DNA from 2 places in the Fictibacillus marinisediminis genome. Region 1 is predicted to be linked to the other one. Evidence: riboswitches for the same ligand, from Rfam matches in the RefSeq annotation. Region 1 holds a riboswitch; the other holds the start of a gene.
The links. Region 1 has a riboswitch for cobalamin ahead of metE (5-methyltetrahydropteroyltriglutamate--homocysteine S-methyltransferase). Riboswitches for the same ligand answer to the same signal wherever they lie in the genome.
Positions count from the first base shown of each region.

Region 2: another riboswitch for cobalamin. It lies ahead of LCY76_RS18345 (ABC transporter substrate-binding protein); the one in region 1 lies ahead of metE (5-methyltetrahydropteroyltriglutamate--homocysteine S-methyltransferase).

Region 1 is NZ_JAIWJX010000002.1:1,402,199-1,409,988, reverse strand. Features, by position in the region: gene LCY76_RS07710 (SpoIIE family protein phosphatase) at 1-319, shown strand, start outside; gene LCY76_RS07705 (CheR family methyltransferase) at 367-1,224, opposite strand; gene LCY76_RS07700 (CHASE3 domain-containing protein) at 1,240-3,984, opposite strand; cobalamin riboswitch at 4,155-4,347, shown strand; gene metE (5-methyltetrahydropteroyltriglutamate--homocysteine S-methyltransferase) at 4,504-6,759, shown strand; gene LCY76_RS07690 (acyl-CoA thioesterase) at 6,761-7,255, shown strand; gene LCY76_RS07685 (avidin-fold protein) at 7,396-7,770, shown strand.
Region 2 is NZ_JAIWJX010000002.1:3,432,867-3,440,656, forward strand. Features, by position in the region: gene cobD (threonine-phosphate decarboxylase CobD) at 1-331, opposite strand, end outside; gene cbiB (adenosylcobinamide-phosphate synthase CbiB) at 306-1,268, opposite strand; gene LCY76_RS18335 (heme ABC transporter ATP-binding protein) at 1,265-2,731, opposite strand; gene LCY76_RS18340 (FecCD family ABC transporter permease) at 2,728-3,792, opposite strand; gene LCY76_RS18345 (ABC transporter substrate-binding protein) at 3,755-4,714, opposite strand; cobalamin riboswitch at 4,842-5,032, opposite strand; gene LCY76_RS18350 (GNAT family N-acetyltransferase) at 5,069-5,635, opposite strand; gene LCY76_RS18355 (nuclease-related domain-containing protein) at 5,705-6,652, opposite strand; gene eno (phosphopyruvate hydratase) at 6,923-7,790, opposite strand, start outside.

The DNA.
Region 1 (7,790 bases):
TGATGGCGCTGAGCAATGCCTGCTTGAACGCGGCAGCTGTGCCGTAGGTTTCTTTGATCAAATGGAAGTGGAAAAATCAACGATCCATTTTGAAAAGGATATCCAGCTTCTTCTTTTTACCGACGGTGTCATTGAAGCGAACAAGGATGAGAATCTCTTACTCGATAAACTGCAGTTTATCGCTACCCAGAAATGGAACCAAACGATCACGTCCCCCATTCATATGGTCATACCTGAAGAAGAGCTGGTGAACCAGCAGGACGACATGTGCATTCTAATGATTCAGGCAACAGCCAGTAAAGTTCCTTCTGTCATTTAACATTTCAATAAAAAGCTAAAGACGGGCGATCAATTCGCCCGTCTTTTTTAATCTTGTTTTCTATATATTTTTTCAGCTGCATCAAACTCAGTATAGTATGGAGTCTTTTCGGAAAAGCGAAGTGATTCTTTGTTGCCGAGTCCAAGGAATCCACTTGGACATAGACTCTCATAGAACAATCCTTGCACCTGATTTTGAAGTTCACTTGTAAAATAAATCAATACATTACGGCAAATAATGACATGAAACTCATTAAAGGAAGAATCGGTGACGAGATTATGCTGAGCAAAAATAATATTGCGTAAAAGGGAAGGATGGAAATAGGCAAAATGCTCATCGGCCGCATAATACTCTGAAAATGCCTCTTTTCCACCTGCCTGCATGTAGTTCTTTGTATAGGTTTGCATCTTTAGCAGAGAAAATGTTCCCTGCTTTGCCTTCTCCAATACTTTTTCATTCATATCTGTAGCATAGATTGTGGTTTTATCAGCCAAGCCCTCTTCCTCAAGCAATATCGCCATCGAATAGACTTCTTCACCCGTAGCACAGCCCGCATGCCATATGCGAATCTCGGGAAGTTTCCTTAACTCAGGGACCACACGTTGCCGGAAGGCCTTGAAAAATTCGGGATCACGGAACATTTCAGTCACATTGATTGAAAAATCGTTGAGCAATTTTTCGAGAAAACCCTTTTCATGGATAACTTTCTCGAGCAGTCTCGTTATCGTTGGTATTCGTTCCATACGCATTCGGTTCTTGATCCGGCGGATAATAGACGATCTCATATATTTTCTGAAATCAAAACCGGAATGCCGATAGATCGCTTCTAAAAGGAGATCGGCCTCCAGGTTTTCAACGAATCCAAGTTCAATTTCATCTTCACTTGCAATAATTTGATCATTCATCATCTATGTTCGTCCTTACTTGTTTGTAATCCATACCCTCATGACCGAAAAGAGCTGTTCAATCCTCAAAGGCTTGCTGATATAATCCGATGCTCCGGCTTCCAAACATTTCTCACGGTCATTCTTCATCGCTTTTGCAGTCAGAGCGATAATAGGGACACCGGAGTTTTCTTCGTTCTCCCGGATCCTTCTCATGGTTTCATATCCATCCATAACCGGCATCATGATATCCATCAGGATCATATCAATGTTCTGCTCCCTTTCCAGCATTTCCAGACATTCTGTTCCGTTAGAAGCCGTAATAACCTTCATTTTTTCGTTTTCCAGTGCTGTTTTTAAAGCAAAAATATTACGGTGATCATCATCAACTATCAATACTGTTTTTCCTTTAAAGGAGCTGATATCAGCTGGAGCCTGTTCTGCAGCCGGCCGATCGTTCTTATTAAGTTCCTCAAGTACTTTGTTTTCTTCCTGAACTTCAGGAGAAATGGCAGCAGCAACCTCGCTCACTGCTTCATTCAGCTCTTGAACCGGAGCAAGTCCGTTAGGGAGGCTCGGAATATACAAGGTAAATGTACTTCCTTTCCCTTCTTCACTTTCGAGCTCAAGCCGCCCCCCCAGCAGTTTTACAAATTCAAGAGATATGGATAGGCCCAGGCCTGTACCGCCATATTTACGGACAGTTGCTCCATCTCCCTGCTGGAATGCTTCAAAAATTAAATCATGTTTGTTCTTGGATATTCCGATTCCCGTATCTTTAACCGTAATTTTAAGCAAGTGGTCTGCACCGTTCTGAAGGTCAAAAACAGGTTCTTTTTCGATATGCAGAGAAACCTTGCCTTCTTCGGTAAACTTAAAGGCATTGGATAGAAGATTTTTAATAATTTGCTGGAACCTCTTCTCATCCGTATAGAAGATATCTGGTACATCTTTCTCTTTTATGATTTCAAACTCAAGGTTCTTTTGATCGGCGATGTGTCCGAAATTCCGCTCAAACTGCCCAGGAAGCTCACTCATGTTCATCTCGCTGAAATGCATTTCAAGTTTACCAGCTTCGACTTTTGAAAGATCCAGAATATCGTTAATCAGGTTAAGCAGGTCTTGTCCAGAGGAGTGAATCACCCTCGCAAACTCCTCATCTTCAGAAGAAAGGCTATTCGAAGAATTCTCAGCAAGCATCTCAGAAAGGATCAGGATACTGTTAAGCGGTGTTCTCAGCTCATGTGACATATTGGCAAGAAATTCAGACTTGTACCTGGAGCTTAATGTCAGCTCCTTGGCTTTTTCTTCAAGCTGTACTTTTGCGTTCTGAAGTTCTGCCGATTTTCCTTCTGCTTCAATGGAACGCTGTTCAAGCTGCTCATTAATCATGCGCAGTTCTTCAGATTGCATCTGCAGTTCTTCGGATTGTGTCTGAAGCTCTTCGGATTGTGCTTGAAGTTCTTCTGTCATCGCCTGAGATTCTTTCAGCAGGCGGACAATTTCCATTCTGCCAATCACACTGTCGATGGTCAGGCCAAAAGTTTTTGTTGCGTTTTCGATCAGCTCAATGTGCTGTTCTGTAAATGTGTCAAGTGAAGCAAGTTCCAAAACTGCGATCACTTCCTGCTCATTCAGAACAGGGGCGATCAGCAAGCTCTTAGGACGAACTTCTCCAAGCCCTGTGCCAATGACTTGATAATCTGCCGGCAGCCTGTCCACCACAAGGATGCGTTTCTCAGACACACATTGCCCGATAAGGCCTTCCCCCTGTTTAAACGCCTCTCGCCCTGCTTCTCCGATCGGCTCTGAAAACGAACCTTTTTTTACGTATCGGGATTGTTCTCCGCTTCCTTCCCGGATATAGAGAGCACCCATGGAAGCCTGCGTTAAGTGGGCAACACCTGTAACAAATTTCTCTCCCAGCACTTTAATCGTAGATGTTCCCTGATATCTTTCGACTACCTGATTCGTGCTGGACTGCAGCCATTCCCTCTGCTCGACTTTATCAAGCAGTTCATTGGTCGCTTCAGCCAGGTCTTTGATTTCATCTTTCGTTTTTACATGTATGCGCTGGGTAACGTCACCGTTAGATGACATAGCCGTAATGGAACTTACAACAGCCTTAATGGTATTAATGATCGAGCCTGAAACAAAAGACGCAATAAGTGATGAAACAGCCACAACAATAACCAATAAAGAAAAGAGCCCTGTTTTCAGGAATTTGTTCTGCTCGTCAAGCCTGTCCGCCCGTTCTTTCGTCAAGCCTTTTTCAGTGGTTCTGAACGTGTCAAACTGGCTGCGGATCTGTTCCACACTTTGACTGCCTACATCTTTTTTAATAAGAGAGAGAACTTCTCCCTCCTTGTTTTCCTTCTTCAGCTGAATGGACGGATTTCCTGTTGTCTGAAGCCAATTGTGAATGGATTTATTAATTTCCTCGAGCCTATTTTGCTGTGTTGGATTATCGGCAATCAGCCCATAGAGCTTTTTATAATCGTTTTCCCAACTGGTCACTGCCAGATTAAAGGATTTAAGATGGCTCTCATCCCCGGTAATAATAAAGCCGCGCTGCCCGTTTTCCATATCGAGAACCTGCTTTTCAATCTCGTTGGTCAGCGAATGAACTTCTATGTCATGGTTAATAATAAAATTCCGCTCTTTTTGCATAGAGGCAATCTGATTATTTACTGCTAATATTGAAACGATCAGACAAAGAATAATCACTAGATATCCGGCAAAAATTTTAGCGCGGATTCCAAATCTGTTTCTCCCTATCATTTTATCATCCTGCCTTTGTTATTTTCATAGTTATCCACCTTTTATTATAAACAACAATTACCGATATAGATAGCTGGAAGTAAAGTATTTCCACGTCTTCTCTCTGCTTTTGATGCGTTGACTTCCTATTTTAGATATGATAGGCTTGTCTAAATTTTCAAAATCAAATTACATAATAGTGGAGACAAGGTTCCATTGCCCAAACGCAAAGGATGAAAAGGGAAGCCCGGTGAAAATCCGGCACGGTCCCGCCACTGTAAAAGGAAACGAGCTCATAATGACCACTGGCCGGCAGGCTGGGAAGGAATGCAGCTCGGTATAGAACCCTTGAGTCAGGAGACCTGCCTTGTTTCAACAACACTGTTTTAACCTACGGGAGATAGGGAGGTGTTAGATTCTTGCATACAATGGGGTTTTCTCTACCCTTTTTTAGGCATTTCTAACGTTCTGTCACTGGCGTTGGGAATGCTTTTTTTGTCATTAGCATATTTAGTATCTAAAAGAATGGAGAGATGACACATGAAAACGAGCAACTTGGGATACCCCCGTATCGGCAGCAATCGGGAGTGGAAAAGAGCACTGGAAGCATTTTGGAAAAGAGAACTGACGGAAGCCAGTTTTCTGCAGCAGATGGAACAGATCAGGCTTGCAAATCTGCAAAAACAAAAAGACATGGGCATAGATATTATTCCAGTCAATGATTTTACACTTTATGATCACATGCTCGATATGGCAGTGATGTTCGGGCTAGTGCCAAAAAGATTTGAAGCAGCGAAAAATCCCATCTCCCTTTACTTTGGCATGGCGAGAGGGAAACAAGAAGCGGTCGCATGTGAAATGACCAAATGGTTTAACACAAACTACCATTACATCGTGCCGGAATGGGAAGACCGTACGCCGAGGTTAGTGGAAAACAAGCCCCTTACCGCTTACAAGGAAGCAAAGGAGAAGCTTGGGATTGAAGGAAAACCGGTCATTGTCGGGCCTGTTACTTTTATTAAATGCGCAAAAGGATACCTTCCCGAACAGGAAGACACACTGCTTTCTCAGCTTGTCCCGTTATACTGCCGAATTCTTCAGGAACTGGAACAGGCGGGCGCCCAATGGATTCAAATCGACGAGCCCATTTTCGTTACTTCCCTATCCGAAGAAGAACTAACAGCATCCAAGAAAATCTATGAACAGTTTCATAAAGCCAGTTCCGGTCTTAATATTATGCTGCAGACGTACTTTGAGAGCGCAGAGCATTACAAAGAAATCATTCAGTTTCCTGTCCAGGGGATCGGACTGGATTTTGTCCATGGCGAAAAAACACTGGATGAGATGCGTATGCATGGGTTCCCAGAGGATAAAGTGCTGGGTGCAGGCATACTTGACGGCAGAAATATATGGCGTGCCAATTTGAGCCAAAAGCAAGAGCTTATACTCCAGCTTGAAGAACTGGCTGCATCCGAACGGATATGGATACAGCCTTCCTGCAGCTTGCTTCATGTTCCTGTTTCAGCCAAACACGAGCATTCCCTTCCGCAAGAACTATACAACAGTCTTGCCTTTGCTGACGAAAAACTGGAAGAACTGCGATTGCTTTCTTCACCTTCGCAACAAGAAGCAATAAAGAAGTATGATGATGCTCTTTACTTGCTGAACAGCTCTCCGGCAAGAAACCGGACAGAGGTTTTATGGGAGGTTGAAAAAGCTCAAGGCAAAGACCTCAAGCGAAATCAGCCATACATGAACAGAAAACAAAAACAGCAGGAAGTTTGGAATCTCCCTCTCCTCCCTACGACAACCATTGGAAGCTTTCCGCAGACAGCGGAAGTAAAGCAGGCCAGGGGGAAACATAAGCGAGGGGAATGGACGAAAGCACAGTATGATCAATTCGTTAAAAACCAAATTGAAAAGTGGATTAAAATCCAGGAAGATATTGGCTTAGATGTTCTTGTTCATGGTGAGTTTGAACGAACAGACATGGTGGAATTTTTCGGACAAAAACTTAACGGGTTTGCTTTCTTAGAGAATGGATGGGTTCAGTCCTATGGATCTCGCTGCGTTAAACCGCCTGTCATCTACGGTGATGTCGATTTCAGTGAACCAATGACCGTAAACGAAAGTGTGTATGCACAGTCTCTGACAGATAAACCGGTAAAAGGAATGCTGACCGGGCCGGTGACCATCTTAAACTGGTCCTTTGTCCGGGATGATATTTCAAGAGAGAATGTCTGCTATCAAATAGCAAATGCCCTGCAAAAAGAAGTGCTTGCACTGGAATCTGCCGGCATTACCATGATCCAAGTAGATGAACCCGCATTAAGAGAGGGTCTGCCGCTGAAGAAAAGCAAGTGGCAGCATTATATTGACTGGTCTGTTAACTGCTTTTTGCTGACCACCTGCGCTGTAAAGGAAACCACGCAGATCCACACCCATATGTGCTATTGCGATTTTAACGAGTTTCTTGGCGTTATCAGCAAGCTGGATGCCGATGTGATTTCTCTTGAAACATCCAGAAGCCATGGTGAGCTGGTTTCTGCCTTTACTTGGCAGTCATACGAAAAAGGAATCGGTCTTGGGGTTTATGATATTCACAGCCCTCGAATACCTGAAATTGAAGAGATGAGGGTGATGATTGAAAAAACACTCGAAGTATTGCACGAAGACCAGATGTGGGTAAATCCTGATTGCGGACTGAAAACAAGAAACATATCAGAAACCATTCAATCTCTCAAAAATATGACAGCTGCTGCGGCTCTGGTCAGAAAGAAAGAGGCAGTCTCGTAACATGGCTTCTCAAATACCTGCCTCCTTTCCTTCTGAAGCAAAGACCGTCCAGCAATCGAAAACCTGCTTAACAGATTTAGTTTTCCCGCCGGATACGAATCACCACCATACTGTCTTCGGCGGGAAAGTCATGGCTTATGTAGACAAGATCGCCTGCATAACTGCCATGCGGCATTGCCGTAAACCGGTCGTGACTGTTTCGAGTGATTCCTTTGAATTTCTTGGTCCGATTAAAACCGGTGAAGCTATTAATCTTGAAGCTTATGTCACATGCGCCCACCGGACATCCATGGAAATTTTCGTTAAAGTAGAATCTGAAAACCTTCTAACAGGCGAAAAACGGCTTACGTCAAGGGCCCTGCTTACCATGCTCGCCGTAGATGCGGAGGGGAGACCGTCACCGGTCCCTCCCCTCGTGCCAGTGAACCAAGAAGAAATTCATCGCTATCAGCAAGCAAAGGAGCGGTACGAAAAGCGCAAAAAGAAAAAAGCTTGATGAATGACAAAAAGACAGGCCCTTTTTCTCAAAATCGGGCCTGTTTTTACTTTTGATTAAGAAAAACAGAATTTTCTGTTTTCAAATACATATTCTTTTGATATCATTGTCTTTAAAACTTTAAAGGGAGGACGCGTTAAATGGTTAACTATAATGGTCGGCGTTTTGTATCCGTGAAAAGTTCAGAGAATGGAGAAACATCTTCGAAAACCTATTTTACGTATAAACAGGAGGATGACATTTTAAGCGCAACGTATTCAGGAGGAGATGTTCTCAAGGGAAACATGATCGGCATCGTAAAAGAAGACGGCAGCATTGAATTTACCTATAGCCATATCAATCGAAAGCATGAAATCAAAAGCGGCAAATGTTCTTCCACTCCAAAAACTCTTCCGGACGGGAGAATTCAGCTATTTGAAAGATGGAATGGATTTGGGATGGAAGAAGCTGAAGAAGAATCAATTGTAGAAGAAGTTTCTGACCTGGTGTTTACTCCGCAGATTATTTTTAATTAGATTGTGAATAATCATTGAAG
Region 2 (7,790 bases), 2.0 Mb from region 1:
CGTATTCTGAGAAAGCAGGTGCTGCAATCAGTACGTTCGTGCCCCGATAGGCTTGAGCAATGAGAAAAATCAGTTCAGCAGCCCCATTCCCTGCGAGAATCTGGTCTGCATTCAGCCCTTCTTTTTCAGAAACGAATTGAACGAACGGCTCAGCCGAGGGATCAGGATACTGCAGAATATCTTCATAAAGGCTGAACCACATATCCTTCATTCTTCTTCGTGCAGGATACGGATTTACATTCACACTAAAATCAATGCTGTTTTCATCCAGGCTGATCTTCAAGGAATTGGCCAGTAGCTGCGGATTAGCGCCATGATTGGGCAGCAACAATATACATCCCTCCCGCTGCGATCAAAATGATCGTAAACCACATGACAGCACGCTCCATGATGGCTATTGTTCTTTCTATATGTATAGCTTTCAGGCTGTAGGTCTGACGGCCGATGAACGGGCGATAGGAGACCTGGCCTTTATAATAATTCGTGCCTCCAAGCCGTATGCCGAGAATTCCCGCGACTGCCGCTTCACCCCATCCGCTGTTCGGGCTCGGATGGTTCCTTGCCTGTTCCTTCAGCCACGATAAGGTAAACCGTTTTTTCCCCAGCCCTCCTGCAGCCATAAGAAGCGCAGTTAGCCGGGCTGGCACGTAATTTAATAGATCATCAAGCCGGGCAGATGCCCAGCCAAACTCTTTATATCTCTCATTCTTGTAGCCTACCATGGAATCACACGTATTCACTGCCCGGTACAGCAAGGCAAGCGGTGCTCCTCCAATAAAAGCAAAGAAAAGAGGTGCGGTTACCCCGTCGCTCGTATTTTCGGCAACTGTCTCCACTGTCCCTCTTACAATCTCAGAATGCGGCAGATGTTCTGTATCTCTTCCGACTATCCAGCTTAATTTTTTTCGAGCCTCCTCCAGATCACCGCGAAGAAGGGGGGCGTAGACAGATAATCCTGCTTCTTTAAGCCCTCTAGCTGCAATGGTCGTTGAGATGAGCACAGATTCTATGAATATCCCTAACACAAGGTGGATGGAATAAGCATACCGTACGATGATAAAAGTTAGCACTATTGTAATAGAAAGAAGAATAAAAAGCATGATCAAACCCTTCAGCTTTTTCCAGCCCCCGCGGTTCAGTGCCTGGTCCATAAGAGAAATCATTTTGCCAAACCCTCTTACCGGATGCGGCAGCCAGCGAGGGTCTCCGATGAGCTGGTCGATGATCAAAGCGAGTATAATGGATAATAAATGAAGAGCAATGATCATGTTTGTGCCATTCTCTTTCTATAGTTTTCGATCGCTTTTCCCACCGTCTGATAGACCGTATGGCCAATCGCTTTTCCAATCGGTGTAATCGTACCGGCGTACCTCATTCTTTCTCCTTCCTGGGTCGATGCGATGCAAAGGCTGTCAGTCGAAGTGCCTGTAGCAATCGTTCCAGTAATAGGATCTTTAATTCCATAGTCTCTGAGAGCGCTCGACTTTGCTTCTATCGCTGTCATCATCGCCTGAACAAATGCCTCATCGGTTAGCTCTCCCTCAATAAAGAGCCAGATGTTAATCGTACCGATCGCCACAGTATCATCCTTCCGCTGCCACGATTGTGCAGCATCTACCGCATTGGATGTTCCTGCTGTTGCTGCAGCAAGGATCTTGATTCCTTCTTTTTCTATTGATACCATACCTGCATCCTCAAGCCGTGCTGCTGTCATCATTCCAATGGTCTCGTTCGGATTGACAGGAAGGGAGTGCAGATACGCTTCATATTCAGAATGTGCATCGTCATAATTGTAGTTTTTATCCACATGTCGGTTAACAAACGTATTCGCCCAGCAGAACCCTCCGCCGATCAGGGCAGAAGACATCGTTTTTAAAAAATAGGGGCTTCGGAACACCATCGCTTCACTTGTGGTTTGAAGCTCAATATCTTCTATTTTCTTTTGTTCCTCACGTTCACTTGGCACCAGTGCGATCAGGGGCTTCGGCTTCTGCGGATGCTCCTGCCTGCTCAGCTTCGTATCATAAACACCTTCCAGCAGGATGCTGTCCATAATGTCACCAGGCTTTCCGACCGCCTTCTCCTTTCCGTCATCGAGAAGAAGAACCTGGTCACAGTACAGACTGGCAATATTCAAATCATGCAATATGGCAACTACCGTCAACTGGCAGCCCTGCACCCAATCTTTGAGCAAGTCCATGAGTTTCATTTGATAGGAAAGATCAAGATGGTTTGTCGGTTCATCGAGCAGCAGAATCTCCGGTTCCTGCGCAAGCGCCTTAGCTAAAAGAACCCGCTGCCGTTCCCCGCCGCTTAGGGATTGAATGCTTTTCTCCGCAAAATGCTGGACGCCTGTAAACTCCATGGATCGCTGGACCATCTCTTCATCCTTCTGCGTTGATTGTTTCAGCAATCCTTTGTAAAAGGGATACCGGCCGAGCGCCACCACTTCGTGGACGGTAAAATCAAACGAGCTTTCCGCATGCTGAGGAAGAACGGCAATAATTTTTGCCAATTCTTTTGCAGAGTAGCTGCTGATTGGCTTTCCTTTTATAAGAACCTCACCGGATTGCGGGGAAAGCATTCCGTTCATCATTTTCATGAGAGTGGTCTTCCCGCTCCCATTTGGTCCGATGATGCCGGTTATTTTTCCTCTTTCAATGGAAAAAGAAAGATCTTTTACGACGGGCTTTCCGTCATATCCTCCAGTAAGCTGCTGGATCTGGATCATGTGGTCACCTTCTTTCGACGATAGCGAATAAAGATTAAGGCAAAGATCGGACTTCCGATAATCGCTGTCAAGACACCGATAGGCAGCTCCGTCGGCGCGATGATCGTTCGGGCGATGAGATCAACCAGAACGAGAAACACCCCGCCCAGAAGCGTGGACAGCGGCAGCAGATGGCGATGATCTACTCCCCATATCATGCGGGCCATGTGAGGGATGACAAGGCCGACAAACCCGATGGTGCCTGACACCGCTACTGCAGATCCCGTCAGAAGCGAGGCCCCGAACAGTACGAGTGACGTATGTTTTTTCACGTCAACACCAATGGTTTTTGCATCCTGCTGGCCAAAGGAAAGCGCATTTAATTCACGAGCACTTGCCAGAAGAATCAAAAGCCCTGCGGCCAAAAACGGAGCGATGAGCTGAACATACGGCCATCCTCTCATGGATACGCTGCCGAGCAGCCAGCCGATAATCTGTCTTAATTCATCACCAGTCAGAGCGATTAAAAGAGACGTTACAGCACCTATAAACGAGCTGCTTAAAATCCCTGCCAAAATAATCGTCTCAACAGACAGGCTGCGCTGCACAAGGCGAGCAAAATAGATAACCCCAACAAGGGTAAGAAAGCCGGTAATGATGCTAACCACCGGAAGTGTAAAACTCCCCAGTATAGGCAGCTGAATGCCAAAGAACAGCACAGCCACAGCGCCCAAAGCAGAACCGGATGAAACACCCAGCGTATAAGGATCGGCCAGAGGATTTTTCAGCAGCCCCTGAAATGCCGTTCCCGCCAGCGCCAAAGAGCAGCCGACAAGCATAGCGAGCACGACTCGTGGAAAGCGGATTTCCATGACGATATTAACGATCGAAGAATCAATGGATGCTGGTACGGGATAGTGGAAAAGCTTCGCTCCTAAAATCTGCACTACATGAAAAAGGGGGATAGGTATAGAACCTACCGATATCCCCAAGGCAACAGCTAAGCCCAACAGCAGAAGCACTGCTGTATATGAAATGATAATTTTACTTTTTGTATACTTCCGGATAGATGGCTTTTGCAAGCTCCTCCACTCCTTCAATCAATCGCGGTCCCGGACGTGTCACCTTATCAGAGTGCACATCATAAATTTCTTTGTTTTTTACCGCAGGAACGTCCTTCCAGGCTTTACGGGCCATAATCTGTTCCACCGGCTTTTTGGAGTAATAGCCGTACGTTGTGACGATCGCGTCCGGTTTGTATTTGACAGGCTGCTCTTCAGATACCTTTGCCCATCCCTTCAATTCCCCAGCGGCATTTTTGGCATGAATGGCGTTCAGCATCTCATCAATGAATGTACCCTTGCCGGCAGTAAAAATCTCCGGAGCTGGAGCAACCTCAACCCAAACTTTTTTTTCTTTCTTTACGTGTTTTGCTTTTTCCTTGATCGCTGACAGATCATCCTTCATGGATTTTACAATCTTGTCACCTTGTTTTTGAGTGCCCGTCGCTTTAGCGATCATGTCGATGGACTTGTATGTATCCGTAAAGTTCTGCGCATCATTGATCACAATTACTTTGATCCCGGCATTCTTAAGCTGATCAATTCCCTGCTTGGAAGTATGCGCACTGGAGGCATGAGCAAGAACGAGATCAGGCTTCAAGCCAACAATCTTTTCCACGTTAAAATCCAATCCGCCGATTTTAGTCTTTTTCACAGCTGCTTCTGGATAGTTGTCAAAGTCAGAAACGCCGACAATTTCCTTATCCAAGCCAAGTGCAAATGCGACCTCTGTATTACTCGGTATGAGCGAGACGACCTTTTTTGGTTTCTTATCAATTTTTACGTTCTCACCCGCCGCATCTTTAATCGTTACGGGGAATTCACTCTTTGCCTGATTGGCACCGGTTTCCTTTTTGTCAGTTGACTGATTTCCAGCCGAACAACCGGCAATGATGGCGATCACGAGCATCAGCATCATCGCAATTTGTGTAAACTTCTTCAATTCCTTCACGCTCCTGTATGTATCATTTAGCTGGGATTGTGCAAAACAAAAAAAAGCCCTCCCTTCGGAGAGCGAATCAACAGTTAATCAATAAATGATTACAATTGCTTCACCTTTTCCTCGAAGGTTCGCACAGGCAATTAAGGCAGGTCTCCTGACTCTCGATCAACAATCTTCTTTTCCTTCCCATTCTTTGACAGAACAGTGGAAACATAAGAAGATTTCCCGATTACAGTGGCGGGACCGTGCTGGACTTGAACCAGCTTCCCTTTTAACGTTTTATTTGACACAAAACGGACCTTAACCGCATATTCAGCTATATCCATTATACCTCTTACCGGCAAAATGAAAAGTTTAATTTATGTTCAATGACGCCCGGGACTGCGGGCTGACTTCCAGCCAGTCGCTCTTGAGCAGGCCCATAACATGTATATCAAAATACTGATCTTCGTCAAAGTAGGCTTGCCTTCTGACGCCTTCCTTTTGAAACCCCAGGGACTTCAGGAGCTTCAGGCTTCTTGTGTTATATTCGTAGACCTCAGCATCAATCCTGTAGGTCTCATGCTGAAACAGGTGCTGAAAGATGCCTGCCAGTGCTTCCCCCATGTATCCTTTTCCTTGTTCGGCACCGAGTCCGAACCGAAGCCAGCCATAACGCTGCGAGCTTCCCATCCAGTTGAAACGGACGTATCCAACAGGCTGCGAGCTCCTCTTTTCGATAATCATCAAGTAAGATTCGTTCATCTGGCTTAAGCTTTTCTCAATATCCTGCCTTTGATTGCCTTCATTAATGATGGTCATAGAACCTGTAGACATTTTCCGAAAGAGAGGACCGCTTTTCCATTGTGCGATAACAGAGGCATCATTCACCGTAATTTCCCTGATCTTCAGTCTTTCAAATTCAAGCTCCATTTTCGGCATGCTCCAAACCTCCCCGTTTGTACCGAGTATGAAATGATTTATTTTATCATAATATGCAGCTCCTGAAATTTAAAGATGATATCTCCTGTCTTTATAGGTTCCCGTGTGAGGGAGGTTTAGAGATTTGAGGATTTTCGCTGAAATAGAGGGAGAAGTCAATCCTAAAAATCCCCTGAGGTCTCGATTTGTAATTGTAGAGCTAACTAGAAGCTTATAGTCATCTAATGAATGGAGATGAGCGATCTTGGAGGAATGATCACACGAAGAGCAAATCCAGTTCGTATACAGCTTTTTCATACCTATAGAAGAACAAACTGAACAATAAACGCCCGTTAAGAGCTCATTGGGCTGTATTTGAAACTTTGATAGTATGTCAGGATTGAAGGGAATATGGTTTTTGTTGAATTGCTTTGCGGCTCTATTGACCTCTTTATTTGTCATAATTTGAGTTGTGTAACGGGTTTGTAAGCTGCTGATTACCGATGGAAGGTTGGCGCCATGGATGATATTGCGGGATAAATCAGGGGTAAGAGGATTTTTAATGAGGGTATAAGGACTGCTTACGACTATAAGGGACTCGATGGGAATGCGAGGTAGTTTTCTTACAGCTAACCAAGATGTTAGCTGGTTCTGCTGACGCTCTACCTGCAAAAGCGGATCAGGAAAAGCTTCTTCTTTTTCATTATTTACACGGATTAATTGTCGGTAGTTTGTATCAAAGGTAAGAATGCCGGATAAGTTTTTCACTTCTAAGATTAAAAAGAAGAACGAAGATAGGATGAGGTAATCCATTTGAAAGTAATAGGATCCCTCTAGAAGCCGCAGCCCATGAAAAATTGTATACTCCTTTTTGGGAAGTCGTTCAAGGTAATATGCGATTGCCTTTTCACCCTTGTATCCTGCCATTTGTCTGGCATAACTCTGTTCAATTTTTGTGCGTTTTTGGTGATTTATCGGAAGTCTTCGTAATAAAGCCTCTAATTTCCGAATATATATGGGCAGTTTTTGTTCATTCACAATTTAGGAATCACATCCTTCATATGTTTTCCAGTTTATTTCGCTAAAAAGCGCTATTTCTCCTCTTCTGCAGTCTCATCAAATTTGTGTTTTGTAAATACGATCCATTCTTGAGGATTTACATGCCAATCTCTCAAAAATACATGCCAATCTTCCTGAAATACATGCGGATCTCCCTAAAATACGCGCCAATCACGAAATCAGCAGAGTCCTCCTCACAAAAAAAACGCTTGAGACTGATCAGGTCTCAAGCGGTTTACGTAAAATAGCTTATTTTTGAAGGTTGTAGAATGCGCTCAATCCAGGGTAGCGGCTGATGCTTGCCAATTCGTCTTCGATACGAAGCAATTGGTTGTACTTCGCTACACGGTCAGTACGGGATGGAGCACCTGTTTTGATTTGTCCAGCGTTAGTCGCTACAGCGATGTCAGCGATTGTGCTGTCTTCACTTTCACCAGAACGGTGAGAGATTACTGCAGTATAGCCTGCGCGTTTAGCCATTTCGATCGCGTCGAATGTTTCAGTCAGCGTACCGATTTGGTTAACTTTGATAAGGATGGAGTTACCCACACCTTGCTCAATACCTTGAGCAAGTTTGTTTGTGTTCGTTACGAAAAGGTCGTCTCCTACAAGCTGAATTTTGTCGCCAAGACGGTCAGTCAATAGCTTGTGGCCTTCCCAGTCGTTTTCATCCAAGCCATCTTCAATGGAGATGATTGGGTATTTAGAAACAAGATCTTCGTAGAAAGCAACCATTTCTTCAGATGTTTTAACAACACCTTCACCAGAAAGATGGTATTTTCCATCTTCTTTGTTGAAGAGCTCGGAAGAGGCAACGTCCATTGCAAGACGAACTTCTTCACCTGGTTTATATCCAGCTTTTTCGATCGCTTCCATGATTGTTTGAAGCGCTTCTTCGTTAGAAGAAAGGTTTGGTGCGAATCCGCCTTCGTCACCTACAGCTGTGTTTAATCCTTTTTCTTTTAACACAGATTTAAGGCTGTGGAAGATTTCAGCTCCCATACGAAGTGCTTCAGAGAATGTTGGTGCGCCGACTGGCATAACCATGAATTCCTGAATGTCAACGTTGTTATCGGCATGCTCTCCGCCGTTTAGGATATTCATCATTGGAACTGGA